Regions from separate parts of the Kocuria sp. KRD140 genome, predicted to be linked through region 3. Evidence: riboswitches for the same ligand, from Rfam matches in the RefSeq annotation. Region 3 holds a riboswitch; each other region holds the start of a gene.

Region 1 (7,199 bases), on a different contig from region 3:
ACGAGCGCTGCTGCTGATTGAGGCGGGTGCCCAGGGCGACCAGGTGCAACGGGAACTGGTTGAGGTCCTCCGCGGTGTCCAGGGCCGCGGGGGTCGCGTCCGGGTAGAACAGGCCGTGACCTGGCTGGCCGATGATCCGGGTCCAGCGCAGGGGGATCTCGTTCTCGCCCACGATGAGCTGGGGGTGCAGGGCGAGCTCGCCGTGCTCGCCGGGATCCACGCGCACCTCGAACCGGCCGTCGCGATCCACGATCACGGGTGCTCCCGTGCCCTTGGAGACGAGCGGGATCCCGAGCCCCCGGGCGCGCCCCAGGATGGGCCACAACAGGGGAGAGGTGTAGCGCTCCATGTGCAGCTGGTGCCGGTCCGCAGCGTAACTGCCGCGGTGCGACTCGGAGAGCGCTCGCAGCTCCTCGAACCAGTCCAGTTGCTCCGCGCTCAGGTGCCCGGAGCGGGCGTGGGAGGCCAGGTTGCCCCAGTCGATGCCGGTGTGCACCCACCCGTGGCGCTGTCCGCGCAGCACCGGACGGGCCGTGAGACTCAGCGGGGTCTCCCGGGGTGATTCCTGCCACGCTTTCGGGGTGCGGTTCTGCACCCGGGCCAGGTCCAGTTCGAGGGCCACGGTGGGTCCGGATTCCGGGTCCGCCACGACCCTGTCGGGACTCGTGCCGGGCACGATCCGGGAGAGTTCGCTGCGCCAGTCCGGGGCGGCACCCGGACCGCGGGCGTCCGTGAACTGCGCAGCACCATCCATGGTCCCTACCGTACCGCCCGGTGCGGACACGGCCGGGCGCCGGTGGGCGAGGGCCCGGGCAGCGGCGTCGTCGTCGTGCAAACCGGGGGCGCGGTGGGATCGGGCAGTGAACCGCCGACGGGCGGGAACTTATAATCGACAGGGATTGTCGTGTTTCGAGCGCGCCGCACGGCGCAGACGGAGGATTTGTGGCTGACGCTGCCGGTTTCCACACGGGGGACCACGCAATGGCATCCGGACCCCGGGAAGTCGAGTACCTGCGCTGGAACGACGCCGTGGCGCGGGCATTCTTCGGTCCCAGGAGGGCCGGGGAACTGGTCCACCTGGACCTGGACGAGAAGATGCTCGAACAGATCGGCTCGGAATTCGGCCTGGACGGCCCGGCCACGCTGCGTGCGCTCGCCGACTCCGTGACGCCGCTGCTCGTGACGGACGGCTCCCGCCGGTCCGTGTTCGACGCGTTCAACAAGCTCACCGAGGCGTGGTACCGGACGTCCCGGCGCCAGCTCGAGGACCTCACCAGGATCGGCCCGCCGCCCATCGTGGCGCTGTTGGCCCTGTTCGCCCTGGCCGGGCGGCACATGTCCGCGCTCGCGGCGCGCACGGGCAAGAAGTCCGTGTCCACGTTCTACCTGCCGCTCGCGGTGTTGTTGCAAGCGGGCCAGGACAACGTCAAGGCGCTCGAGACCTCGGTGCGCAAGGACTCCGAGACCTACTGGGACGCGCTGCGCTATTGGCTCGAGGCCTTCGACGGCCAACTCGGGTTGCCGTCCGCGTACGCCGTGAACCACCGTCCCGTGGGCCTCGCTCTGTCCCAGACCCTGTTCGGCCCGTCCGAGCTGCGGCAACTGCACCAGATGTTCGAGGACCTCGAACTGACCACGGCGCAGGGGATGAGCGCGGCGGAGCTCGGGATCTACATCGACTTCTGGCTCGACATCGCGGACACCGATGTGTCCAAGAGCCTGCGCAGCATCTGGACCAACCCCCTCACGCGCGATCCCGCGTTGCAGGTCGCGCTCGCCCAGTTGGACGCGTGGGAGTCCGCCCCGGACGACGCCGCCGCGGCCGCCGCCCGCGGCACGCGGCACCTGGGCTCGCGCAGCCCCGGGTTGTCCCTCACGGACGGCACGGACTACGTGGGCAACCCCATCTACGAACTCGGTTTCGTGGTGCCCAAGCGGCTGGTGCCCGGTCGGGAGGTGGATCTCGCGACCACGGTCGGCCCGCGCACCATGTTCCTGTCCTACATCGGGGACGCGTTCCTGGGGATCTCCGCGTACAACGCCCGCATGACGAGTGACACGCTGCTGTCCGGGCAGCTGCAGATCACCGCGGGGGAGCTCACCCTCACGCGTAATCCACGGCCCGTGGTGGTCTTCGCCAAGGACGCGTACTCGGACACGTTCATCTCCGTGGACCACGTCCCCGCGGCGTGGCCGTGCCGGATCATGGTGCGCAATCAACCTGAATGGGTGGATCAGATCCGCGCGATCCTGGACGACTCGGCCTCTCCCGACTACCGCGTGGTGGGCCCGGGGGAGAACGGGGTCTGCGAGGGCTGGGTGCTGTTCGACGACGTCCAGGTGCTGCGTGCCGGTGACCCCGCGCTGACCGTCAACGACAACTTCTCGGCCCTTGTACCCCGCCTGGTCCCCGCAATCACCCTGTCCGGCGGGCTGCGGATCCCCGGGGACGTGGACCGGTTCTCGGCCCTGCGGCCCCCGCAGTTGACCGTCACGTCCGACAGCGACGACCCCCTGTCCGTGGAGTGCGAGTGGCGTAACCCGCACTCGTTCAAGCTCATGAGCACCAAGCTCACCGCACCCCGGGTGCCACCGTTCCAGGTGAGCCTGGGCGGGACCGATCTGGCCCGCGAGGACGGCCACCTCAAGCCCAACGACTACACGCTGGTGCTGCGTTCCGGGCGCACCGTGAAGCAGCGCCTCGAGTTCCGCGTGCGGGACAGTTCCTACTACATCACTCAACGTTCCCTGGGCTACGACGGTGAGATGGTCCACGTCGCGGAGGAACCGTTGTGGCCCGTCACCGCGGTAACGCGGGACGAGATCCCGGATGAGTACGTCCAGGGCTCGTTCGACAACATGGACCCCCACGAGGCCGCCGTGGACGAGGTCCCCGTGCCCGAGGTCGCCGGGTGGGAGTCCGCCGAGGGGCAGATGTTCCCCGAGCGCAGCAACGAGCTGCCCGAGGCCCCGGACGTGTCCTGCATGGTCACGGGCAAGCACAAAGTGATCCTGCCCCCCATGGATCCCAAGGCCAAGGCGCCGTGGGTGTTCGGGCGCTGCAAGTTCTGCGGGCTCACCAAGCGCTACCCCGGCCGGCTCACCAAGCTCTCGGCGGTGGGTCAGACGGGTTCGGTCGAGGCACTGCAGTTCATCGGCCCGGACGAGGGCGAGTACCCGGGGTCCTGGGCGCCGTTCAAGGACATCCTCACGTTCTTGGGTGGCGGCAAGCGGTCGAGCCTGTCCATCGTGGCGCGCCAGCTCGAGGACTCCGAGCGCTTCGAGGAATGGTTCGTGGGTCACCTGCAGGCCCTCGGTTTCCTGGAGGTGATCCGGGACGAGAACTGGACGGTGCGCCGCTGGCAGGTGTGCTCCCCGGCCCTGACCCAGCTCGTGGACGGCTCCATCCTGCTCACGGGCGGGTGGAAGACCGACCAAGAGGACGCCGTGACGCAGGCGGTCGGGGCCCAGGGTGGTGAGGTCGTGGTGCTGTCCCCGGAGGACCACGCGACCACCATGCTCCAGGATGTGGACCTCGACGCGCTGAGCAAGCTGCTGCCCGAGGGGCTGTGCGACGTGGTCTACGACGCCGGGCCCGTCATGCTCGACACCCTGCCCCCGTTGTCCTCGGTCGTCGCCGGGCTGCCCCTGAAGGAGATGCAGTACAACGGGGTCGCGGAACGCTTCGTGCCCGCGGACGCCACGTGGGAGGCCACGGACGACCGCAACCAGGCGGGGCTGTACCGGATCAACCACCACCACAAGACGCGCTACGCCTACCGCACCGCGGAGGACGTGGTCTCGGGTCACGCCCGTCCCGTGTCCTCGGGGCTCGGCAAGCACCTCGCGGCGCGGGACACCGGCACGGCGTTGGTCAGCTACGATCCCGAGCTGCGGTTGCTCTCCGTGCCCATCGGTGCCGCCCTGCCGGGGCTGTACGGGCGCGCCACGGTGCTGTGCTCGGGGCTGCTGCCCACGCTCGTGGACGAGGACTTCTCCCTGAACTACGGGGACGTCTCCGAGGAGTTCGCGAGCGCCCTCGTGGCCAAGCTGCTGGGCTGACAGTGCCGCCCCGGGCGAACGGGGGTGTGCTCGTGGGGCCGCGCGGCTGCATTCGGCTGCTGCGCGGCCCTCTTCTAAAGTGAGGTGGCGTGCCATGACTAACGGCTGGTAGTAAGGCGCCTCAACCCCGGGTCGTCCGACGTCCGACCCGCATCCCCGACGTGACCACACACGATTCCTCGTCCATCCGTCACCCACGCCCGGGCTCGTCGCCCGTCGCGGATCCGCCCGCCCTGTCCGGGCCCCTCGCTCTGCGCCACCCCGGTTGCCCGTCAACTGGCGGGTCTTCGTGGCCGCGGCAACCCTGCTTGTCTCGCTGTCCGCCTGGGCCACGGAGGCACCCGAGCACGCCGACGCCGTGATCGGCGGCGTGGTCGCGTGGGTCGCCTCCCGGCCGGGGTGGTTCTACATCCTCACGGCCGCTCTCGCGATCGTGTTCGTGATCCTGGTCGCGGACAGCAGGCACGGCACGATCAAGATGGGCCCGGACCACGCGAAACCCCAGTTCAACCTGTTCACGGGGTGGGCCATGTACGCCCTGATGGGCATGGCATTTGGCTACTTCGCCTACCGCTTCGGCATGCCGCTGAGCATCCGCTCCGCTCTCTACCCCTGATCGGGTGCCGGATCCACGGTGCCGCCGGTGACGCCGTGGACACCGCGGCGCTGCTGGGGACCATCTTCGGGGTGGCCACGTCCCTGGGGATCGGGGTGGTCCAGTTGAACTTCGGACTGCGCTACCTGTTCGCCGTCCCCGAAAACCTGGCGGTGCCGTCGGCACTGACCGCCCTGGGGATCCTCATGGCGGTGGCTTCGTGCGTCTTGGGCGTGGACAAGGGCATCCGGCGGCTTTCCGAGCTGAACATCATCCTGGCGATCGGGCTCATGCTGTACGTGCTCATCACCGGGCGCACGGCGTTCCTGCTGGATGCAATCGTCAAGGGCGTGAGCGGATTGCGCGTGGCAGACGCCTCGGTGATGCCCGAGCTCGTGACGGTGAACCCGAACATCACGGTCTTCATGAGCGGTGAACGCGCCGCCGAGCTGATCGCCCAGGACCGGGACACGACCGCCCACTGAGAACCGGGCGGGAGCGCAGAGAAGCGCTCGACACACGCGTGTGGCCCGGATCCGTTCGGACCCGGGCCGCACCGTTCGTGGAGTTCGCGGTCGCGGTGACCGTGTGCGCGTGGACTACGCGGGCATCGGCTCCAGCTTGTAGAAGGACACCCCGCCGGTCACCCGGGAGGCCCCGGGGACCAGGAGTCGGCTGTACTTGGCGCACCACTGGCCGCGCCCCCGTGTGTGCTGTGCGGCGAGTGCGACCTCACGGGCGTCGTCCGCGAAGTACTCGTGCTCGTGACCGTCCGATCCCGTGATGGACACCACGTGCCGGGCGGGGTCCGCCTGAACGGTGACGTCCACCCACTGTTCGCGGGTGTCGGGGTGGGATTTCTGGGTTGTCGTGTTCATGATGTCGGGCCTCTGATTTTTCCGGTCGCTTGCCGGAACCACACGTGTGGCCCCGGCCGCTTCGTCATCCAATCCACCCCTGAACCGAGGGTTGGCGTACGCCGAGTTGGAGCTCTGGGCGCGCGGTGACGTCCTTGTCGTTGCGCGGGCGCATCTCGTGAAGCTGCTTCGAGCCTATCCGTGGATTCGGGGGACCAGCCAGGCGCGGACCGAGAATGTCATCAAAACTTAACCAAGCTTCTGTTGAGTAACATCTGGCACCCGGCGGCGGTTCTCATGGGGTGCGCAGGTCGCTGCGGCGCGTGCCGCGCATCCGGGAGGTGACCGTGCGAGCGCGCTCGTAGTGGCCCAGCAACTGCTCGCACACAGCACCCCACGTGCGCTCCTGCACGCACTGGTGGGCAGTGCGCGCGAAGGCGAGGCGTTTGGCGTCGTCGCCCGCGAGGTCCCGGACGCGCTCGCGCAACCCGGCCAGGTCACCCGGGGCGTAGAGCCACCCGTTACGCGAGGAGTCCACGAGGTCCAGGGGACCGCCGCGGCCCACGGCCACCACCGGGACCCCGGAGGCCATGGCTTCCTGGATGGTCTGGCAGAACGTCTCGTGCTCACCGGGGTGCACGAACACGTCCAGCGACGCCATGGCCGTGGCGAGTTCGGTGCCCGTGAGGAAGCCCTCGAAGTGCGCGTTGGGCAATACCGAGCGCAGCGACTCCTTCCCGGGGCCGGAACCGATGATCACGAGCCGGGTGTCCGGCAGGGCGTCGATCGCGGCGAGGTCCGCGACCTGCTTCTCGGGGGCCAACCGCCCCACGTATCCCACGAGTCGCTTGCCGCCGCCCACGCGCTCGCGCCACGCGTGATCGCGCAGCGCGGGACGGAACCGGCTCGTGTCCACTCCGCGGCGCCACATGTGCACCCGCTGGACGCCATGCTCGTGGAGTTGGCTGATCGACGCCGTGGAGGGAGCGAGCGTGAGGGTCGCACTGTTGTGCATCGCACGCACGTGGGACCACATGGCGGTCTCCAGCACGGACGCCCCGTAGCGTGCGGCGTAACCGGGCACGTCCGTCTGGTACACGGCCACGCACGGCAGACCCAAACCCTTGGCGGCCTGGATGGCCTGCCACCCGAGCACGAACGGGGACGCCACGTGCACCACGTCCGGCGCGAAACGGGCCAGGATGCGCTGCATGCGACTCACGGTGCAGCTCGCCACGCGGACCTCGGGATAGCCCGCGAGCGGCAGAGACGGGATGCGCTCGATCCGCACGCCGTCCACGTGGTCCACCGAGCCCAGGAACAGGGTCTTCTCGTAGGAGGGGGCGATCACCATGGCCTCGTGCCCGTGATCCCGCAGGTGTTCCAGGACGCGGATCACCGAATGAGTGACACCGTTGACGTGGGGGAGGAACTGTTCGGCCACCAATGCGATTCTCACGGTTCCCACTGTGGGCCCGGCGCCTCACGGGGGAGTCACCCGGGGGTGGCCCGCAGGTGAAGTCCGGGCTAACTTCGCTGCCCGTGGTGCGCGGGTGAACGTGAAAAGATGTCCGGTGATGAAACTTCCCTCACTGCCCGGCGTGGTCTCGGGCGTACGCGACCGCTTCACGTCGCACGGTTCGTCCCCCGTGCGCGCCGCCGACGTGCCCCGCCCCGAACCGGAC
Region 2 (7,199 bases), on a different contig from region 3:
TCCGACGCCGCGGGGTCCAGGTGTCCCGCGTCGATCGCCGCGCGCAGCAACGGCTCGATGCGGCGGTGTAACAGGAAGTCGGCCCAGTCGTCCGTGGGCGTGAGATCCACCGGGAACGAGCCGATGCGTTCCGGCAGCTCCGCCGAGAGCCACCCGACGTGCGGGGCTCGCGCGCGGTGGATGGCCGCGAGACCAGCACCCATGCTGCGTTCCGTGGCACGGTCCTGCCGTCCGGGACCCTCGTCGATCCACTCGAGCACCAGGGCCTCATCGCCCACGTGATGCACCCTGGGCACCCGCACCTCGGCGGGGGCGACGGCGCGCAGCGCTTCGAGTCCCGCCGCCTCCAACGCCAACACACCCGCCGGGGCACCCGGCATGGTCTTGGCGAACAGGGGCCCGTCCGGGGTCTCGAGCCAGTAGGCGCGGGCGGTGTCCCCGCCGCTCAGGGGACGGGCATCGCTCACGCGCAGGTCCGCGACAATCTCACCGGGAAGCTCATCGATGGTGGCCATGCGTCTTGTCTACACCATGCCGCACTGCGCACCACCCCGGACGACTCAGTGGCCACAGTGGAACGCGTGGTGGACGGGGACACCCTGGACGCCACGATCGCGGGGAAGTCCACGCGGGTGCGGCTGCTGAACATCAATACCCCGGAGGTCGCGCGGGACGGTCAGCCCGGCGAGTGCCTCGCGGACGAGGCCACGGCCAAGCTTGAGGACCTACTGCCCAAGGGATCCACGATCCACCTGGACTACGACGTGGAACGCACGGACCGCTACGGCCGCACCCTCGCCCGAGTGACCCGCGACGACGACGGGTTGAACGTCAACCAGGCACTCGTCAAGGCGGGCCTGGCAACGCCCATGACCGTGGGCGCCAACAGCACGTACCGGCGAGAGATGGACAGCGCGTACAACGTCGCCCAGGCCATGCAGGTCGGTTTCTTCGACCCGAAGCAGGACTGCGCGCCGCCGGGGGAATCCGCATCCCCCGGCACCACAACTCCGAGCACCGCGAGCCCGAGCGCGACGCCGAGTCCCACCTCGTCCTCCACGCCCACTCCCACGCCGACGCTCGAGGCGCCTCCCGCGGTCGTGGAGGACGAGGTCGCCGTGGGCGATCCGGCACCCCAACCCAATCCCGCTCCGCAACCGAACTACAACTACAACCCCGCCCCCGCGCAGCCCGCGGCACCTCAGCTACCGGCCGCGCCCCGGGTACCTGCTGCCCCGCAGCTGCCGGCGGCACCCCACGTGCCCCCGGCTCCCGAGAGTGATGGCGGTTATCCCGGTTACACCGGCCCCCGGTGCTACGAACCGGGAGGAAAGGTCTGGCACCCATGCTGAGTTGCTGATGACACGCCAAGGCGCGCCCACCCGGTCGGTTAACCGGGTGGGCGTCCCTGTTTTTCGCCGCGCTTTGGTCACGCGGGTGCACCGGCGAGCCGCCGGATGCACGGCGGCCCGAACTCAGGGTTCGTGACGACCGGGGTTGGCGGTCGCGCTGCGCAAGGGGGACGGCGTCGTCGTCGGAGCGGGTGCCTGCGAGGACGCGGACCCGCCCGCGGCCGGCGCCGCGGCTATCGAGCGCGAGACCCAGTTCTCGGGTCCCAACTCGGGCATCTTCATGTCCTGCACGTCGTGGGGCAGGATGACCACGGCAGGGCCCAGGTGCCCCCGTGCGGTCCATTCCGCCCGCTTGGGAAGACGAGCGCGGCGGGAGGCCGGCGGTTCCGTCATCGTTCGTGGGCCTCGTCACGGGGCTGTGCTACGCTTACTCGTAACAAAGGATCATGAGTCCCGGTGCGAAGCTCTGGCTAGCCGGGCGGCAACCCTCCAGCTGTAGTGGGGTGCCCCAGATGAGGATCCGGCCGCCGCGCAACCGCGTGGTCGGCAAGTACGGCGCTCGGAGCTCGTCCTCCGGCGTCCTAAGGCCGGAGGATTTTTTATATGCCCGCACCCCTCGCAGCGTCAGAACCCGCGCCCGTGACTGGCCCGCCCACGGGGACGTCCTGGCTGGTCCGGCGCCCGCGCCGCTCCACGCTCGTCTCGTTCGAAGTGTTCCCGCCGCGGCCCACCGCGGACCCGGACACTGTGTGGCGCAACATCGACGCCATGGCCCAGGCCGGGCCGGATTTCTTCTCCGTCACCCACGGTCACGCCGGCCATCACGGCGTCTCCCGCGAGGCGCTGCGCCACCTGCGCCGCACGACCAAGACCCCGGTCATGGCGCACTTCACGTGCGGTGGCACGGACCGCGCGGGTCTCGAGCGCGCCGTGGACCAGTTGCTGGACGACGGCGTTCGCGACCTCCTCGCGCTGCGCGGCGACCCGCCCCTGGGTACCGGGGAATGGCGGACCCCCGCGGGTGGCCTGGGCCGGGCCTCCCAACTGGTGGAGCTGATCCGGGACGTCGAACGACGTCGCTTCGGCACCGGGTTCCGCCCGGGTCAGCGACCGCTGTCCGTGTCGGTGGCGTGCTACCCGTCCCCCGCGCGAGGCCGCGACTTCGAGGCGGATCTCGCGTCCCTGTGGGACAAGCAGGAGGCCGGTGCGGACTACGCGATCACGCAGGTGCTCTACGAACCCGAGGACTACGCCACGTTCCTGGAACGCGCGCGCTCGGAGGGCATCCACATCCCCGTGGTCGCCGGGCTCATGCCGCTGAGCAACCCGCAACGGTTGCAGCGCATGACCGAGATCACCGGGGTCCGGGTCCCGGAACGCCTCACCCGGTTCCTGCGCGCCGACACTCCTGAGGAACTGCGCCACCGAGGGGTCGCGGCCACCCTGTCCCTGATCGACGACCTCATGGATCTGGGCTGCGCCGGTTTCCACCTGTACACGTTCAACCGCCCCGAGGCGGCGCTGACCATCCTGGAGCACCTGCGGGTCCGGGATGCCGCACGCGAATACCGAGGCCGCAGCCCCGCGGCCTGACCGCCGCACCAGCCCCGACCGACCCGTGAACCGATCGTGTTGGCTTCGACCGCCACATCCGGGCAGGCCGAAAATCGTTCGTAGCGGCACCACCCACGCTGACGTTCCCCTTACCCCGCCGCGCCGGAGCACACCCGTTGCCGCGGCTCATCACACCCCCTAACCGCCATACCCCACACCAGCTCCGAGGAGTTCCCATGAGCACCCAGCCCGTCCCGTTCCCCGCCGCCACGATCCTGGGCTACCCCCGCATCGGCCCCGACCGCGAGCTCAAGCGCGCACTCGAGTCCTATTGGAAGGACCCGCAACAGCACCCCGCCACCACCGTGCTGGACACCCTCGCCCGGTTGCGTGAGCGCACCGCCACGCGATTGTCCGAACTCGGCCTCACCGCGGATCACGCTGTGCCGTCCGAGGGGTTCGCGGTGGACCACGTCCTGGACACGTCCCTGGCGCTGGGCGCGGTTCCCGCGCGGTTCATCGCGGACGGCTACGAGCCCGCCGCCCCGGACACGCCCCGCGGGATCGAGCTGATCACGGCGTTGTCCCGCGGCACCGATCGGTTGGAGCCGCTCGAGATGACCAAGTGGTTCGACACCAACTACCACTACTACGTACCCGAGATCGGCCCGGACACCCCGTTGCGTGCGAACCCCGAGAGTCTCGTGTCCCGCTACCGGACCACCCTCGGGACCACCGGGATCACCACCCGCCCGGTCCTCGTGGGCCCCGTGAGCCTGCTCTTGCTCTCACGCCCCGAGACCACCGATGCCGTCGCAAGTCACCCCCTGCAGCGCCTCGACGACGTCGTGGCCGAATACGCCGCGATCCTGCGAGCCCTGGCTGAGGCCGGCGTCGAATGGGTGCAACTCGACGAGCCGGCCCTCGCCGCGGACGGGTGGAGCGTGGAACGCACCGAACTCGTGGCCGCCCTCGAGAGCGCCTACACCCAACTTTCGAACGAGCAACAGCGCCCCGCGATCCTCGTGACCGTGGGCTACGGCGATGCCGGCGAGGACGCCCAGCTCGCCCTGGCCCACACGAACGTCGACGCCCTGGCCATCGACCTCGACCGCGGGGACGTCCCCGGCAAGAAGGCACTCGAGGCATGGGGCGAACGCCCCGTCGTGGGCGGCGTCGTGGGCGGACGCACCGTGTGGCGCACCGACCTCGCGCGCGCCGTCGAGACCCTGGACCGGCTGCGCGCCGCGGCCCGCGGGCCGGTGGCCGTGGGCACCGCGACGCCGCTGCTGCACGTCCCGCACGACGTCGCCCGCGAGACCGCACTGGATCCGGACGTCACCAGCTGGGTCGCGTTCGCGGACCAGAAGGTGACCGAGGTGGTCGGGCTCGCGCGCGGCGTCGAGCACGGCTGGGATGCCATCCGGGACACCCTGGACGAGGACGCCACGATCCGCGCGGCCCGCGCCGAGCACCCGGCAACTCACAAGGCCGAGATCCGCGAGCGCACCGCCGCGGTGCAGGACGCGGACCGCCAGCGCGCGGACGCCGAACAGCGCCGCGCTGCCCAGCGCGAACGTCTGCGCTTGCCCGTGCTGCCCACCACGACCATCGGATCCTTCCCGCAGACGCCGCAGATCCGCAAGACCCGGGCGGACCACCGCGCGGGGCGGATCACGGAGGCCGAGTACACGGACGCGATCCGCGCGGAGATCGCCCACACGGTGCGCGTCCAGGAGGAACTGGGGCTCGACGTCCTGGTGCACGGCGAACCCGAGCGCAACGACATGGTGCAGTACTTCGCGGAGGGCCTGGACGGTTTCGTGACCACGCAGCACGGCTGGGTGCAGTCCTATGGATCGCGCTGCACGCGCCCGTCGATCCTGTTCGGGGACGTCTCGCGCCCCGCGCCGATCACGGTGGACTGGACCTCGTACGCGGCGTCCCTGACCGAGCGCCCCGTCAAGGGCATGTTGACCGGGCCGGTCACGATCCTCGCGTGGTCCTTCGTGCGCGACGACGCTCCGGCCGCCGAGGTCGCCGACCAGGTCGCACTCGCCCTGCGGGACGAGATCGCGGATCTCGAGCGCGCGGGAACGCCCGTGATCCAGGTGGACGAGCCCGCGCTGCGCGAGCTGCTGCCGCTGCGGGCGGCCGAGCGCCCGGCGTACCTCGAGTGGTCCGTGGGGGCGTTCCGCCTGGCCACGGGCGGGGCGGCCACGGACACCCAGATCCACACCCACCTGTGCTATTCGGAGTTCGAGACCGTCCTGGACGCGATCGACGCCCTGGACGCGGACGTCACCACGCTCGAGGCGTCCCGCTCCGGTTCGGGCATCGTGACCGGGCTCGCGGCATCCGACTTCCCTCGGGACGTGGGTCCCGGCGTGTGGGACATCCACTCGCCCCGGGTCCCCACGTTCGAGGAGCTCGCGGGGCGCATCCGCCACGCGGCGCACGAGATCGGCGCCGAGCGCGTGTGGGTTAACCCCGACTGCGGGTTGAAGACCCGCGGCTGGCCCGAGACCGAGGCCGCACTGGACCGGCTGGTCGCCGCGACGGTCACCGTGCGCGCGGAACTCTCCGCCGACGACGCCGCTCGGACGGCCGGCGCGCCCGCAGGTGCACCGGCGAACGTGGACCCGAACGACGCGACGACCGTGTCCGGGAGCGTCACTGTCGCCGCGTCGTCGACCCCTGCCGCGGATACTCCGGCGCAGCGCTGATTCACCCGTAGGAAACGTCCACCCGGTGGCCGCCGCCGCGCGGCCACCGGGTGGGCCGAGGAAGGAAGAAGACCATGACCGCAGCCACCCCCGCTCCGCTGGGCACGCCCATCGTCCGGCCCATCCACCACAGTGCCGCGTACGCGTTCGAGACCCTGGCCGACGCCCGCGAGGTCTTCGCCCAGCGCGCGAGCGGTTTCACGTACGCCCGCACGGGTAATCCGAACGTCGCGGCGCTCGAGGCCGAGGTCGCGCGGCTGGAGGGAGGGGAATGCGCGGTCGCGACGTCCTCGGGACAAGCCGCGGTGAGCCTCGCTTTGCTCACGCTGACCGGGCCCGCGAAGGACGCGCACGTCGTCGTCTCCTCGCGGATCTACGGCGGGACGGTGGACCTGCTCACGGACACCCTCGCGGACACTGGCCTGGAGGTCACGTTCGCGGATCCCCGCGAACCGCAGCAGTGGGAGGATGCCCTGCGCCCCGGCACGCGCGTGTTCTTCCTCGAATCCGTGGCCAATCCGCTCACGGAACTGCCCGAACTCGAGGCGATCTCGGAGATCGCGCACCGCAACGGTGTGGTCGTGATCGTGGACAACACCGTGGCCACGCCGCACCTCTACACTCCCGGGCGCCACGGTGCGGACCTCGTGGTGCACTCGGCCACCAAGTACCTCTCGGGACACGGCGGGCCCCTGGGCGGTGTGCTCGTGGACACCGGGTCCTTCGACCCCACCGAGGACCCCGAACGGTGGCCGTGGTTGACCCGCAAGCACCACCGCTGGGGGGACCGTTCCCCCGTGGAGGTCTTCGGTGCCCGGCGAGCGCTGCTGGGTGTGGCCCGGTGCAAGTACCTCAACGACCTGGGCCCGTGCATGGGCGCGACCACGGCCCACGAGATCCTGCAGGGCATCACGACCCTGGGTGTGCGCGTGGAACGCCAGTCCGCCACGGCGGAGCGACTCGCCCTCACCCTGGCCGAGCATCCCGCGGTGGAGTGTGTCCACCACCCCCGCTTCGGGGATCCGCGACAGCAACAGCTGCGGGAGACCGGAGGCTACCGCGGGGTGGGCGGCGTGTTCTCGATCGACCTCAAGGGAACCCCGGAACAGGTCGAGCATGCCGTGAACTCGCTGCGTCTGATCAAACTCGCGGCCAACATCGGTGACGTCCGCACCCTCGTGGCGCACCCCGCGAGCATGACCCACTGCCGCCTCACGCCCGAGCAGTTCCGCGCGAGCGGGATCACCGAGCGGACCCTGCGCGTGAGCGTGGGGCTCGAGGACGAAGCCGATCTCACGGCCGATCTCTTCCAAGCCCTGTCGGTCATCGCCCCCGCGCACGCGCCGCAGCCCCGCTCGGCGTCGACCACCGCGGCCCACTGAGCTGCCCGCACCCCCCGAAGGAGACCACCCCATGATCCGCACCGACACCCGCCTGCCCGGACTCGCCACGCGCGCCATCCACGACGGCCAACAGCCCGACCCGACCACCGGCGCCGTGGTCCCGCCCATTTACCAGACCTCCACGTTCGTCCAGGACGGCGTGAACCAGTTCCGCACCGGGGGCC
Region 3 (7,199 bases):
AGCACGTGATCGTGGTGCGCCGCACGTCCCGGCCCGGGCGCACCGATCTGCCGCGCGGCACCCGGGGCCTGCATTCCAAGGACGAGGAACTCGTGCCGTGGACCCCCGGGCGTGACGTGTGGTGGCACGAGCTCACCGCGGGCGTCTCGGACGTCCACGAGCCCGAGGCGTTCGACGCGGAGACGCCCCTGTTCATCATCTACACGTCCGGCACCACGGGGAGGCCCAAGGGCCTGGTCCACACGATGGGCGGATACATGGTGCAGACGGCATACACCCACGCCCTGCTGTTCGACCTACTCCCGGACGTGCCCGACGCGTCCGGGGTGCTGCGCCCGGAGGAGCTGTCCGCCGTGAACGACCCCGCCAAGGTGGACTCCACCGTGCACTGGTGCACCGCGGACCTCGCGTGGGTCACCGCGCACACCTACGAGATCTACGGCCCGCTGGCCAGCGGCGTGTCCCAGGTGATCTACGAGGGCACACCCAACACCCCGGATTACGGCCGCCACTTCGAGATCATCGAGCGCTACGGCGTGACCAACTACTACACGGCACCCACCCTGATCCGCTCGCTCATGGGCGCGTTCCCCAAGGGGCTGCCCCCGGTCTACAACCTCTCCTCGATCCGGTTGCTCGGCTCCGTGGGCGAGTCCATCAACCCGGAGGCGTGGCGCTGGTTGCGCGCCCAGGTCGGCCGCGACGAGGTGCCCTTCGTGGACACGTGGTGGCAGTCCGAGACGGGCTCCTGCGTCGCATCCCCGCGCCCGCACGATCCGCAGTTCGCCCCTCCCGGCACGTTCGACGAGGCCGCAGCGCACACCTCCCTCAAGCCCGGTTGCGCTACGCGTGCGGTCCCCGGCGTATCTGTGCGGGTGCTGGACGAGGCCGGTGAGGAAGTGGGCCCCAACCTGCAGGGCTACGCCGTGATCGACAAGATCGGCCCGTCCATGGCCCGCACGGTATGGGGCGATCCGCAGCGCTACCTGTCCTCCTACTGGGCGGCCTACGGCGAGCGCGGTTGGTTCCTGGCCGGGGACGGCGCACGCACCGATGACGAGGGCGACCTCTACATCCTGGGGCGGGTGGACGACGTGATCAACGTGAGCGGGCACCGGTTGTCGACGATCGAGATCGAATCCGCCCTGGTGACCCACCCCCACGTAGTGGAGGCCGGGGCCACCCCGATCCGCGACGCGGTAACGGGCCACGCCATTTTGGCGTGCGTGGTGCTCACGGCGGATGCGCAATCGCTGTCCGCGGACGAGGTCCGCGAGGAGCTGCGCGCGCACGTGGCCCGGGAGATCGGCCCGATCGCCAAACCTCGCGAGGTCATCGTGGTTCCGGATCTGCCCAAGACCCGTTCGGGGAAGATCACACGCCGCCTGCTGACCCAGCTCTACGAGGGCGAGCAGCTGGGCGACCGTTCCTCGCTGCAGAACGAGGAAGCGCTAAACGCGATCGCGGAGGTCTTGGCAGGGCGTGCTTAGCTTGACCACATGAGCTTGTTGCCCCGATCCCACGGCGGTCGCGGCTGGGTCTGGTTGGCGTGTGCGGCCGGGGTCGTGCATGCCGGATTCAGCCTCTACTGGGCTTTGGGCGGGCACTGGTTCCTGGACACCGTGGGGCAGTGGACGGTACGGCTGTCCTACGAGGCACCCCTGGCCGTCGGGCTGGGGCTGGGCATGGTTTCGCTTTTCAAGCTCATGGCGGCCATCATCCCAGTGGCGGAAGCCTACGACAGGGTGCCCTGGCGGCGGTTCTGGCGGGCCACAAGTTGGGTGGGTGCCGCGGTCCTGGTGGTCTACGGCGGGACCAACACGGTGATCAGCAATGCCGTGCTCATCGGGCTCATCCGCCCGGCCACCGGATACGAGCGACTAGCCATGATCGGTCACGCATGGTTGTGGGATCCACTGTTCCTGGTCTGGGGTGCCGCGCTGCTGATCCATCTGTGGCGGTCCCGGCCGGCGCGGACGCGCCCGCACGGCACACGTAAGTCACTTATCGGGAGGTGAACATCCGCACGAAGGAGACGACCGGGGAGCCCACGCCGCCAACTGCGGATGACCACCACCCAGGCTTCTTCCCGATCTGCGGGCATGACCGCGTGTGACCCCGCGAACTGTTATGCCCCGAAGGAACTTCTAAGATGGCTCAGTGATGAATTCCGCCGCGCAGCCCTCGACCGAGCGACCCGTCACCGGCACTACCCGCACGGCCACCGCCCCCGCGGACGCGTCCGTCACTGCCGGGATTGCTGCCGTGGCCGGCGATGCCTGGCAGCGCATGTTCGGGGACACCCACAGCTCCGACCTCAAGCTCGCCATGGCCGCCTCGGGCACCGTGTTGAGCGTGTTCACTGTGGGGCACATGGCCGGGAATATGCAGGTCTACCTAGGCCGGGACCACTACAACGAATACGCCGAGTTCATTCGCACGGTGGGCGCGCCGGTGCTGCCCCGCAACTCCGTGCTGTGGGTCGTGCGTATCGGGTTGATCGGAAGTGCTGCGACCCACGTGTTGGCCGGAACCGAGCTCACGCTGCGGGCCATGAGCGCCGAGGGCCGCACGGTGGCGGATGCGCTCCGGCCCATCACGTGGCGGGTGGGCGCCGCCGCTCAGAAGATACGGAACGGTTTCCCCACCGCGCCTGCCCCGAGCGGGACGCAACGGTACCGGAAAGCGGCGTTCGACGGAGCCTTCCTGGCCAGCCACTTCGACCGCCACGCGCCACGTCAGCGTCCCCGAGGCCGACGCCGCTCCGTCCCCCGAATCATCGCCCGCTCGATGCGCTCCACGGGCGCGGTGCTCGGACTGTTCACGGTGTACCACGTGCTGGACCTGACGGCGGGCGCCCGGCCTGCTGCTTCCGTAAGCCACACCCACGGTGACGCGTACGGCAACCTGGTGGCGAGCCTGTCCCGGCCGTCCGTGGCGGTGTTCTATACGGCCTCGATGGCCGCGCTCGCCGGACACATGATCCATGGCTTGCGGACCGCCGCGATGGACACCGGGGTGACCGGAACCGCGCGACGGGTACGACAGGTGGACACGATCGCTAAGGCCGTGGGCGGCGTCGTCGCCCTGGGGAACGTGAGCATTCCCGTGGCCGTACTGACCAAGGTGGTGCGCTGATGCTGTTGACCGTTCACGTGTGGCGCCAGGCGGGCGAGGACGAGCCCGGTGGCTTCGAGACCGTCCACCCCGTGCAGGCCCGCGAGGACCTGAGCATGCTCGAATTGCTCGATGCCGTCAACGAGACGCTCGAGCGCCAGGGTGCAGAGCCGGTGAGCTTCGACGACGGCTGTCGCGAGGGCATCTGCGGCAAGTGCGGCGTGACCGTGGACGGCGTGGCCCACGGGCCGGAGAAGAACCGGGCCTCGTGCACGCAGTCGCTCAGGGCCTACCGGGACGGGGACGAGATCTTCATCGAGCCCCTGCGCGCGGGAGCGTTCCCGGTCAAGAAGGACCTGTCCGTGGACAAGAAGGCCCTGCGGCGCGTGGCCAAGGAGGCCAAGTTCCCGGTCGCGATGAAGGCGTTGAACACCGCTGGGTGCATCAGCTGCGGCGCGTGCGTGGCCGCGTGCCCCAACGGCTCGGGCCAGCTCTACGTGGGCACGCTGCTCAAGGAACTGCCGCCGCTCGCCAAGACGCCCGAGGAACGCGACGAGCGCTCGAGCAAGGTGCTCGACGCCGCCGAGCACGAGTTCGGCCCGTGCTCCCTGCTGGGCGATTGCACGGAGGTCTGCCCGGCGGGGCTGCCACTCGAGAACCTCACCGCGGTGGCGCGGGAAAACCTGCGCCGGAAGGACCCCGAGAAGTACGGCTGAGTTCCGCCCCGAAGCCAGCGAGCTCACCAGCAGTCGGCGACCCCACGGGCGGGAAGTTCACCGCTTTCACCGCGGGCCCCACCGACCGGGGGCCGAACCGCGGACGGGCGGGTCAGCCCTTGCGCCACCGGGGAAAGGGCAGCCGCAACGGCCCGGCGGGACGCGCGGTGGTGCGGGCCGCCGAGCGTGAGTCCTCGACCACCGTGGCATCCGGGATCCTGCGGGCCAGGGAACGCTGGAACCTGTTCTGCAGCGTGACCTTCGCGGCGGGGCACCCGTGGCGCGCGCCCTCTGAATCAATCGCACCCGCTTTCGGGCGGCTGCGATCCGCACGGTTTGGTCCGTCACCCACGCGCGCGACACAATAGACGCACCATCCCGAGCGGCCGAGAGACCTGGATCCATGACGCCGCAGCAACCCGCAGTGCTCGGCCAACTGCACGGTGCTACCGCCAGGACCGATGGAGTGCTGCGCGGCCCCGGGCAGCTGTCGGACGGGAGCCGTACCCGGCCGACGAGGAGGACATCCATGGCCGAGCACCAGTTCGGTTTCCGCACCCGCGCCCTGCACGCCGGCGGCACCCCGGACGCCGAGCACGGCGCCCGCTCCGTGCCCATCTACCAGACCAGCTCGTTCGTCTTCAAGGACGCCGACGACGCCGCCAACCTGTTCGCGCTGCAGAAGTACGGCAACATTTACTCGCGCATCGGCAACCCCACCGTGGCGGCCTTGGAAGAGCGCATCGCCTCCCTCGAGGGCGGGATCGGGGCGGTCGCCACGTCCTCCGGGATGGCCGCCGAGTTCATCACGTTCGCCGCGCTGTGTGGCCAGGGTGACCACGTGGTGGCCTCGTCCCAGCTCTACGGCGGAACGGTCACCCAGCTGGACGTGACCCTGCGTCGCTTCGGTGTGGAGACCACCTTCGTCCCCGGGACCGAGCCCGCCGACTACAAGGCCGCGATCACCGAACACACCAAGGCCGTGTACACCGAGCTCGTGGCCAACCCTTCCGGGGAGATCGCGGATCTGGAGGGGCTCGCCGCGGTGGCCCACGAAGCAGGCGTGCCGCTCATCGTGGACGCGACGCTCAACACCCCGTACCTGTGCCGCCCGTTCGAGCACGGCGCGGACATCGTGATCCACTCGATCACCAAGTTCCTGGGCGGGCACGGTAACACTCTGGGCGGCGTGGTGGTCGAATCCGGCCGCTTCGACTGGGGCAACGGGAAGTTCCCGGCCATGACCGAACCGGTTCCCTCGTACAACAACGTGACGTGGTGGGGGAACTTCGGTGAGTACGGGTTCCTGACCAAACTGCGTTCGGAGCAGCTGCGGGACATCGGGCCGTCCTTGACCCCGCAGGCCGCGTGGAACCTGCTGCAGGGTGTGGAGACCCTCCCCCAGCGCATGGACGCCCACGTGGCCAACACGCAGGAGGTCGTGCAGTGGCTCGCCACGGATCCACGCATCTCCTACGTCAATTACGCGGGACTCGAGGGCCACCCCCACCACGAACGCGCGCAGAAGTACCTGCCCCACGGCATCGGATCCGTTTTCGCCTTCGGTGTGGCCGGCACGGACGAGTTGAGCGGCCGTGAGGTGGGCGCCCGATTCATCGGGAGCCTGCAACTGGCCTCACACCTGGCCAACATCGGGGACGCCCGCACCCTTGTGCTGCACCCCGCATCCACGACCCACCAGCAGTTGAGCTCCGAACAGCTCGCCGCGGGCGGGGTCAAGGAGGACCTGATCCGGATCTCCGTGGGTCTCGAGGACGCCGCGGACATCCTGTGGGACCTGGACCAGGCACTGAGCGCAGCCAGCGGTAGGAACCGGGACGGCGGCGTCGTCGCCCCCTCCGCCGCGCTCACGGACGCGGCGCGCACCACCCTGGACCAGGACAACAGTGCGGCGGCCTGCGCGCTGCCCGGAGCCGAAGGAGAATAGGTATGAGCACGCAACGCACCTGGGTGGGCCCCAGCGCCCCCGAACGGCTCGGCATCCTCCGAGGCACGCGCTCGATCGCGATCGTGGGGATGTCCAACAAGCCGTCCCGTGCGAGCTACTTCGTGGCCACGTACCTGCAGTCGTCGAGCCCGTACCGCGTGTACTTCGTGAACCCCGTGCTGGACGAGGTGCTGGGCCAGAAGGCCTACCCGTCGCTCGCGGAGCTGCCCGAGGTCCCGGACCTCGTGGACGTGTTCCGCAAGGACGCGGACCTGCCCGACGTGGCTCGGGAGGCCGTGGCCGTGGGCGCCAAGACCCTGTGGCTGCAGCTGGGCTCGTGGAACGAGGAAGCGGCGGCCATCGCGGAGGACGCCGGGCTGGACGTGGTGATGGACCAGTGCGTGAAGATCGAGCACGCGCGCTTCCACGGCGGTCTTCACCTGGCCGGGTTCAACACCGGAGTGATCTCCTCGAAGCGCCAGGTCCTGGCCTGAGACCGGGGCGCGACGGCGCCGGCGCGCCGCTGCCGACGCCGCTGACCGGCCACCCCCGCTGACGCCCGCACCGGAAATCGAATTTCTAGTGGAGTAAAAGCAGATTTGGGCGCGAACCCTGCTTTTACTCAGTTAAATCGCGAGGGCTATCGGCCCTGCGAGTGCGGGTCGCTCAGGGTGGAGTGCACCACGGGTGACCCCATTCGTCCACCTCGAAGCGCGAGTAGTCACCCATGGGTGCGTCGAACGATCCCGCCTCCCCGGAGCACACCAGGACCTCCTGCTGCGGGGCGTCGTCGCGGACGGCGTCCCAACCGGCCACCCAGCTCTCGAGATCTGTCTGCCACTGCTGCGTCACGGGGTGCTCCCTTCGTCGAATGCTCCGCCTCCGAGTATTCCACCGGCCCCTGAGCCGGGAGGTGTCGGCATCATCACGTCACGGGCAGGCCGCTGCCACGTGGCGCGGACGAGCCCACTCCCTATGCTTGACCAGTGGAGAAGACCTGGAATGTGGTCCGAGCCACATGAGAACCGTCCGACCCCCGAGGAGTTGCTCCCGTGTCCGCCAAGAAAACCCTGCAAGTCACCCTGGCCTTCGTGGGCCTGCTGGTGGGTGCCGGTTTCGCCACCGGTCAAGAAGTCATCCAGTACTTTATCTCGTTCGGTGTCTGGGGGCTGGCCGGCGCGGTGGTCTCGGGGATCCTGATGATCGCCGCGGGTGCCGTGATCATCCACATCGGCAGCTACTTCCTGGCGGACGAGCACCGCCGGGTCTTCCGGTCCGTGTCCTCTCCCGTGGTGTCCCGGTTCCTGGACATCGCGGTGAGTCTGACCCTGCTGGCCATGGGCATCGTGATGCTCGCCGGCGCGGGTTCCACACTGGAACAACAGTTCGGGCTGCCCGCGTGGATCGGTTCGGCCATC
Region 4 (7,199 bases), on a different contig from region 3:
CGAGCTTGTAGACGTCCACCTGCGCGCGCCCGCACGAGGGGCACGAGACGATCTCGAGCTTGCGCGGGCGCAGCCCAAGCGACTGCAGGATCTGATTGCCCACCTTGACCTCTTCGACCGGAGGCGCGGACAGGGACACGCGGATGGTGTCCCCGATGCCCTGACCGAGCAGGATGCCGAAGGCGGTCGCGGACTTGACGGTGCCCTGCAGGGCCGGGCCGGCCTCCGTGACACCCAGGTGCAGCGGCCAGTCCCCGCGCTCGGCAAGCAACTGGTAGGCGCGCACCATGGTCACGGGGTCGTTGTGCTTGACGGAGATCTTGAAGTCGTGGAAGTCGTGCTCCTCGAACAGCGAGGCCTCCCACACGGCGGACTCCACGAGCGCCTCCGGGGTGGCCTTGCCGTACTTCTGCAGCAGGCGCTTGTCCAGGGAGCCCGCGTTCACGCCGATCCGGATGGACACGCCCGCGGCCTCCGCCGCACGGGAGATGCCCTCGATCTGGTCGTCGAACTTGCGGATGTTGCCCGGGTTCACGCGCACACCGGCGCACCCGGCGTCGATCGCGGCGTAGACGTACTTGGGCTGGAAGTGGATGTCCGCGATCACCGGGATCGGGGACTTCATGGCGATGATGGGCAGGGCGTCGGCGTCGTCCTGGGACGGGCACGCCACGCGCACGATGTCGCAACCGGCGGCGTTGAGCTCGGCGATCTGCTGCAGCGTGGCGTTGATGTCCGTGGTGGGGGTCGTGGTCATCGACTGGACGCTGATCGGGTGCTCCGACCCCACACCCACCGCACCCACCTGGATCTGGCGGGTCTTGCGCCGGGGCGAGAGCACCGGTTGGGGCGCGGCGGGCATACCGAGATTGACCGAGGTCACGAATTGCCTCCCAAGGAAGTGGCGTCCGGGGCCCGTGACGCGCGCCCCGCGATGTTGCACTGTCCATTGTGCCCCACTCCTCCCACGTGCTACAGCCGCACGTGATGCGCCGAACACGACGCCGCCCCCGGAATGTTCCAGGGGCGGCGTCGCCATGGTACGGGGCGCGTGAGCGTCAGCGGCGCATGATCCTGCGCGCGAGCCAGTTGCCGAAGAACTGCACGAGCTGGACCAGGATGATGATCACGATCACCGCGGCCCACGTGACCTGGTCGTTGAAGCGCTGATAGCCCAGGCGCAACGCGAAGTCACCCAGACCACCGGCACCGATCGCACCGGCCATCGCGGACATGTCCGTGATGCCGATGACCAGGAACGTGTACCCCAACACGAGCGGGCCGAGCGCCTCCGGCAGGATCACCGTGGTGATGATCTTCCAGCGCGAGACCCCCATGGACCGCGCGGCCTCGATCACCCCGGGATCCACCGTCATGAGGTTCTGCTCCACGATGCGGGCCACCGCGAACGTAGCGCCGATGGTCATGGTGAAGATCGCGGCGTTGGGGCCCAGGCGCGTGCCCACGACCGATTCCGTGACCTGACCCAGGGCGGCCAGCAGGATGATGAACGGGATGGGACGCACGAAGTTCACCAGGAGGTTCAGCGCGGTGAACAGTGGACCGTTCTCCAGGATGCTGCCCCGCCGGGTCACGTAGAGCCCCATGCCCACGGCCAGGCCGATGAGCCCGGCCAGCACGAGGGTCACGGAGACCATATACAGCGTCTGCCCGGTTGCGTCCAACAACTGCGGGCCCAGAGCAGACCACTCCATCACTCACTCACCTCCCGCACCGTGGTGACGGCGCGCAGACTCTCGACGGCGCGGTCCACGGACTCGTCCGAACCGGTCAGGGACAGCGTGAGCGTTCCGAAGGACTGTGACTGCAGGATGGAGATCCCCCCGAAGGCAATGTTGAAGCTGACACCGTCACGGGCGGCGTCCGAGAGCACGTCCCCGATCCGGTTCTGGTCGGTGACGTCCACCAGCACGAGCCGCCCGGGGTGTTCCCGGCGCAGCTTCTCGATCTCGTCCGCGCGCGGCACGGTGCGCGTGACCGAGGAGACGAACTTGCGCGTGGTCTGCGCCCGCGGGTGGGCGAAGACCTCCGCGGTGGTCCCGGTCTCCACCACCCGACCGCTGTCCATCACGGCCACGCGGTCCGCGGTGGCCCGCACCACGTCCATCTCGTGGGTGATCAACACGATGGTGATCCCCAGCTCACGGTTGACGCGCTTGAGCAGACCCAGGACCTCCTGGGTGGTCTCCGGGTCCAACGCCGAGGTGGACTCGTCCGCGAGCAGCAGTTCGGGATTGCTCGCGAGCGCGCGGGCGATCCCCACGCGCTGCTTCTGACCACCCGAGAGCTGCTCGGGGTAGTTCCCGGCGCGCTCGGTCAAGCCCACGAACTCCAACAGTTCCGCGACCCGCGCCTTGCGTTCCTCGGGCTTCCACCCGGCACGCTTGAGCGGGTACTCGATGTTGCCCGCCACGGTGCGTGACGTGAACAGGTTGAACTGCTGGAAGATCATCCCGATCTTGCGGCGGATGGGCGCCAGCTGGGACTCGCTGCGCCCGTCCACACGGTTACCGGCGACCTCGAGCGTCCCGGACGAGATCGGTTCCAGGCCGTTGATCAGCCGCACGAGGGTGGACTTGCCCGCCCCCGAGTAGCCGATCACCGCGAAGATCTCACCGCGGCGGATGTCCAGGTCCACGGAGTCCACCGCGGTCACGGTGCGCGGGCGGCGTTTGGACCCCGTGACGAAGACCTTGCTCACGTCCCGGAAACTGACCAGGGTGTCCGCCGTGGCGGACGGGCTCACTTGGTCTGCTCCTTGAGGTCCTGCGAGTAGCGGGCCAGCAAGTCCTTGAGCTCCTGCTGATCCACCTTGGTGGGCACCGCGGTGCCCTTGGTCTCGGTCTTCTCCGCCTCCTGGACCTTGTCGTCGTAGTAGAAGCTCGCGACCTTCTTCAGGGTCTCGTTGTCCGCGTTCGCCTCGGTCGCGGCGAAGAGGTTGTCGTACACCTTGGCGCTGTCCGCGGTGGGATCGTCCTGAGCCAGCGCGGACTTGGGATCGATGTTCGCGCGGTCCAGGAAGTCGTTGTTGACCACGGAGGCGGCCACTGAGTCCATGGACAGCACGGTCTGCTCGGCGGAGACCGGGCGGACCGTGACCTTGGACTTGGCAGTGTCGATGTCCTGCTCGGTGGGGGCGATCGTGTCCTTGGTGAACTCCACGAGACCCTGCTGGTGCAAGAGGTTCAGGGCGCGGGACAGGTTGATCGAGTCGTTCGGCACGGCGATCTCGTCACCCTGCTTGAAGTCACCCACGGATTTCACGCTCTTGGAGTACAGCCCCAGCGGGAAGATGGACGTGGAGCCCACGGGAGTGATGGTGTCCCCGGAGTTGTTGTTGTAATCGGCGAGGTACGCGATGTGCTGGAACCAGTTCATGTCGATGTCACCGCTCTTCAGAGCGGGGTTCGGCTGGCTGTAGTCACTGAAGTCCACGTACTCGACCGTGATGTCGTTGTCCGCGGCGACCTGCTTCAACGCGTCCTGCACGGGGGTCGAGCCCACGATCCCGACGGTGATCTTGCCGTCCGCGGCCGGGTCCGAGTTGTCGGAGCCGCCGCCGCACGCGGTGAGGGTGAGGCCCAGGGTGGTGGCCAACACGACGGGAATCAAACGCTTGGTTCGCATGATCATGCCTTTCCAGGGGTCTGTGACGGGGACTCGCGGGGCGAACAGTCCCCCCTGGATGAGGGCACACGGGACGGGCACGTGCTGATTTCCGGGGAACCGCACTTGCCGTGATCTGTTGCAACCGCGACCGGATGGTCATCTGGGGCACCCCGCTACGGGAGAGGGTTGCCGTCCGGCCAGCCAGAGCTACGCGCCGGATCTCGTCATCCACTCGGAATTTTAGCACGGCCCTGCCATGGGCCGGCGACCGCCGGAAGGGCCCTATGCCATCCCGGCGATACGTTCGTCCGCGCGGGCCCGGGCCCACTCCTCCGCCCCCAGGACGTCCTCGAGGGTGGGCCGCGTGACGCCGTCGTGATCCTCCAGCACACGCTCGACCATGTCCACGATCTGCGTGAAGCCGAGCGCCCCGCGGTGGAACGCGTGCACGGCCTGCTCGTTGGCGGCGTTGAACACCGCGGGCCACGTCCCGCCGCGCGAACCCGCGTGCTTCATGAGCTCCACGGCGGGGAACGCCTGCGAATCGAGCGGTTCGAACGTCCACTGTGCGGCCCGGGTCCAGTCGCACCCCGCGGCGGCGCCGGTCACGCGGTGGGGCCAGCCGATTCCGAGCGCGATGGGCAGGCGCATGTCCGGCGGGGACGCCTGCGCCAGGGTGGATCCGTCCACGAACTCCACCATGGAGTGCACGACCGATTGCGGATGCACCGTGACGTCGATCCGGTCCAGGGGGACGTCGAACAGTAGGCTCGCCTCGAGCACCTCCAGTGCCTTGTTGACCATGGTCGCGGAGTTCGTGGTGACCATGACCCCCATGTCCCACGTGGGGTGCTGCAGGGCCTGTTCGGGTGTCACACGCGTGAGCTGCTCGCGCGTCATGCCGCGGAACGGTCCGCCGGACGCCGTGAGCACGAGCCGACGCACCTCGGAGGCCGTCCCGGAGCGCAGGGCCTGGGCGATCGCCGAGTGTTCGGAGTCCACGGGGATCAGCGCGTCCTCGAGGCCCGTGTCCGCCGCTGCGCGCAACACGAGCGGACCGCCCGCGATCAGGGACTCCTTGTTCGCGAGCGCCACCCGCCGACCCGCTCCCAGCGCCGCCAGGGTGGGTGCGAGCCCGATGCTCCCGGTGATCCCGTTCAGCACGAGGTCCGAACCCTCCCACTGCGCGATCCGGGTTGCAGCGTCCGGCCCATACAGGACCTCGGGTGCCGCCGACGACGCCGCGCGTGACCGGTCCGCGATCAGCTCACGCAACCGGGTGGCGTCGTCCGCCGTACCGCTCGTGCCCACCGCACGGACACCGAACGTCACGGCCTGCTGAGCGAGCAGCTCGAGGTGACCCGCGCCCGCGGCGAGCGCCACGACCTCGAAGGGCTCGTGGGTGGCATCCGAGACGGGCCGGCGCAGCCCCGCGGCCTCGGACACGACGTCGAGCGCCTGCGTCCCGATGGATCCCGTGGACCCCAGGATCACGAGGCGCCGGGGGGCCTGCCGGGTGGCGGAGTCGAGATCGGGGGTCATGCCGGTGGAGGAAGTCATGACCCCAGTATCGCGTGAGCGCCGCACCCCGCACGCACGGCACCGAGCACACGACTCCGGACGCACGACACGGGAGATACGACAAGGGCGCCACCCGGAGGTGACGCCCTTGTGTGGATGGCCCGTTCAGGACCCGCGGATGATTCAGCGACGGCGGCCGACGACGGCGCCGTAGATGAGCAGCACGATGATCGCGCCGATCACGGACGTGATGATCGTGCCGATGCTGAAGCTGTTGATCCCGTCGCTCAGGCCGGGGATGAAGCTACCCAGCCAGCCGCCCAGGAAGGCCCCCACGATGCCGAGGATGATGGTGACGATGATCCCGCCACCCTGCTTGCCCGGAAGGATCAGCTTGGCGAGCGCGCCGGCGATCAGACCGAGGATGATCCAGCTAATGATGCCCATTTCTCCACCTCTGGTTCTCGTTGTGCGCGTTTGCGGTGTTCCGCAACCGCATGTGGTCAGCGAACTGGTTCACAGTGTAGTACCAGACACCAACGCTACACGGGCCGCCGCGTCCGGATGAAACCGGACACGGCGGCCGTGTCAAGGGGCGGTGAACCAGGTCAGTGCGAGACGGCCTTCTCCGCTCCCACTCCCGTGAGGGAACGCACTTCCATCTCGGACTGCTTGCGCGGGTCCTCCGGCCGGCGCTCGCTGAGCGAGCCCAGGAAACCGAGCAGGAAGGACGCCGGGATCGAGATGATGCCGGGGTTGGACAGCGGGTAGAACGCGAAGTCCGCGCCGGGGATCATGGAGGTCTCCGATCCGGACATCACCGGGGAGAAGATAATGAGCACCACGGAGATGATCAGCCCGCCGTACATGGACAATACCGCGCCGCGCGTGGTGAAGCGCTTCCAGTAGAGCGAGTAGAGGATGGTGGGCAGATTGGCGGAGGCCGCCACCGCGAAGGCGAGGGCCACGAGGAACGCCACGTTTTGACCCTGCGCGCCAATGCCGCCGGCGACCGAGATCAGGCCGATGACCACCACGGTGGTCTTGGCCACCCGCAGTTCCTGACGCGGGTCCGAGGTGCCCTTCTTGATCACGGACGTGTAGATGTCGTGTGCGAAGGACGCGGAGGCCGTGATAGCCAGACCGGCGACCACGGCGAGGATCGTGGCGAACGCGACCGCCGCAATCAGACCCATGAGGATGGACCCGCCGAGTTCGTACGCGAGCAACGGAGCCGCCGAGTTCACACCACCAGGCGCGCCCTTGATCCGGTCCGCACCGATCAGCGCGGCCGCACCGAACCCGAGCACCAGGGTGAAGAGGTAGAATAAGCCGATCAGAGTGATCGCCCAAACCACGGACTTGCGGGCCTCCTTGGCGGTGGGCACCGTATAGAAGCGCATGAGCACGTGCGGCAGGCCGGCGGCGCCCAGGACGAGGGCCAGACCCAGCGAGATGAAGTCCAGCTTGGAGATCTCGCTCACGCCGTACTTCAGTCCGGGATCGAGCATCGCGGGGTTGTTGTTCGTCTCCACGGCCGCGCCGAGCATGGTCGAGAAATTGAACCCGAACAAGACCAGGATCCACACGGTCATCACGGCGACGCCGGATACGAGCAGGCACGCCTTGATGATTTGCACCCATGTGGTGCCCTTCATGCCGCCCACGAGCACGTAGACGATCATGATGACGCCCACGATCACGATCACCAGGGACTGCCCGGCCCGGGAGCCGATCCCCAGCAGCAGGGACACCAGGGCCCCCGCCCCGGCCATTTGCGCCAGGAGGTAGAAGAACGTCACGGCCAGGGTGGAGATGGACGCCGCGACCCGCACGGGCCTCTGCCGCAATCGGAACGAGAGCACGTCCGCCATGGTGAACTTGCCGGTGTTGCGCAGCGGCTCGGCGATCAGTAGCAGGGCTACGAGCCACGCGACGAAGAAGCCGATCGAGTACAGGAACCCGTCGTAGCCCTGCAGGGCGATCGCGCCCACGATGCCCAGGAACGACGCCGCGGAGAGGTAGTCACCCGCGATGGCCAGACCGTT

The links. Region 3 has a riboswitch for S-adenosylmethionine ahead of J1M36_RS12235 (O-acetylhomoserine aminocarboxypropyltransferase/cysteine synthase family protein). Riboswitches for the same ligand answer to the same signal wherever they lie in the genome.
Region 1: it holds a riboswitch for S-adenosylmethionine, as region 3 does, so the genes downstream of both, J1M36_RS10880 (hypothetical protein) here and J1M36_RS12235 (O-acetylhomoserine aminocarboxypropyltransferase/cysteine synthase family protein) in region 3, are expected to answer to the same signal.
Region 2: it holds a riboswitch for S-adenosylmethionine, as region 3 does, so the genes downstream of both, J1M36_RS09310 (methylenetetrahydrofolate reductase) here and J1M36_RS12235 (O-acetylhomoserine aminocarboxypropyltransferase/cysteine synthase family protein) in region 3, are expected to answer to the same signal.
Region 4: it holds a riboswitch for S-adenosylmethionine, as region 3 does, so the genes downstream of both, J1M36_RS11835 (MetQ/NlpA family ABC transporter substrate-binding protein) here and J1M36_RS12235 (O-acetylhomoserine aminocarboxypropyltransferase/cysteine synthase family protein) in region 3, are expected to answer to the same signal.

The regions. Positions count from the first base shown of each region.
Region 1 covers NZ_JABFAW010000009.1:473,567-480,765, forward strand. Annotated here, with positions in the region: gene J1M36_RS10865 (DEAD/DEAH box helicase) at 1-754, opposite strand, end outside; gene J1M36_RS10870 (hypothetical protein) at 982-4,062, shown strand; partial or broken gene J1M36_RS10875 (BCCT family transporter) at 4,352-4,953, shown strand; gene J1M36_RS12895 (hypothetical protein) at 5,041-5,142, shown strand; gene J1M36_RS10880 (hypothetical protein) at 5,257-5,535, opposite strand; SAM riboswitch class IV at 5,556-5,698, opposite strand; gene J1M36_RS10885 (glycosyltransferase family 1 protein) at 5,810-6,973, opposite strand; gene J1M36_RS10890 (DUF6350 family protein) at 7,092-7,199, shown strand, end outside.
Region 2 covers NZ_JABFAW010000009.1:109,478-116,676, reverse strand. Annotated here, with positions in the region: gene J1M36_RS09325 (fructosamine kinase family protein) at 1-515, opposite strand, end outside; gene J1M36_RS09320 (thermonuclease family protein) at 564-1,352, shown strand; gene J1M36_RS09315 (hypothetical protein) at 1,476-1,745, opposite strand; SAM riboswitch class IV at 1,795-1,911, shown strand; gene J1M36_RS09310 (methylenetetrahydrofolate reductase) at 1,956-2,945, shown strand; gene metE (5-methyltetrahydropteroyltriglutamate--homocysteine S-methyltransferase) at 3,143-5,632, shown strand; gene J1M36_RS09300 (aminotransferase class I/II-fold pyridoxal phosphate-dependent enzyme) at 5,707-7,014, shown strand; gene J1M36_RS09295 (cystathionine gamma-synthase) at 7,046-7,199, shown strand, end outside.
Region 3 covers NZ_JABFAW010000019.1:7,550-14,748, reverse strand. Annotated here, with positions in the region: gene J1M36_RS12255 (AMP-binding protein) at 1-1,490, shown strand, start outside; gene J1M36_RS12250 (DUF3995 domain-containing protein) at 1,500-2,018, shown strand; gene J1M36_RS12245 (succinate dehydrogenase cytochrome b subunit) at 2,164-3,138, shown strand; gene J1M36_RS12240 (succinate dehydrogenase/fumarate reductase iron-sulfur subunit) at 3,138-3,833, shown strand; SAM riboswitch class I at 4,204-4,301, shown strand; gene J1M36_RS12235 (O-acetylhomoserine aminocarboxypropyltransferase/cysteine synthase family protein) at 4,363-5,781, shown strand; gene J1M36_RS12230 (CoA-binding protein) at 5,784-6,275, shown strand; gene J1M36_RS12225 (hypothetical protein) at 6,448-6,633, opposite strand; gene J1M36_RS12220 (hypothetical protein) at 6,834-7,199, shown strand, end outside.
Region 4 covers NZ_JABFAW010000009.1:683,134-690,332, reverse strand. Annotated here, with positions in the region: gene ispG (flavodoxin-dependent (E)-4-hydroxy-3-methylbut-2-enyl-diphosphate synthase) at 1-883, opposite strand, end outside; gene J1M36_RS11845 (methionine ABC transporter permease) at 1,059-1,715, opposite strand; gene J1M36_RS11840 (methionine ABC transporter ATP-binding protein) at 1,715-2,767, opposite strand; gene J1M36_RS11835 (MetQ/NlpA family ABC transporter substrate-binding protein) at 2,764-3,648, opposite strand; SAM riboswitch class IV at 3,745-3,859, opposite strand; gene dxr (1-deoxy-D-xylulose-5-phosphate reductoisomerase) at 3,913-5,172, opposite strand; gene J1M36_RS11825 (GlsB/YeaQ/YmgE family stress response membrane protein) at 5,335-5,598, opposite strand; gene J1M36_RS11820 (cation acetate symporter) at 5,760-7,199, opposite strand, start outside.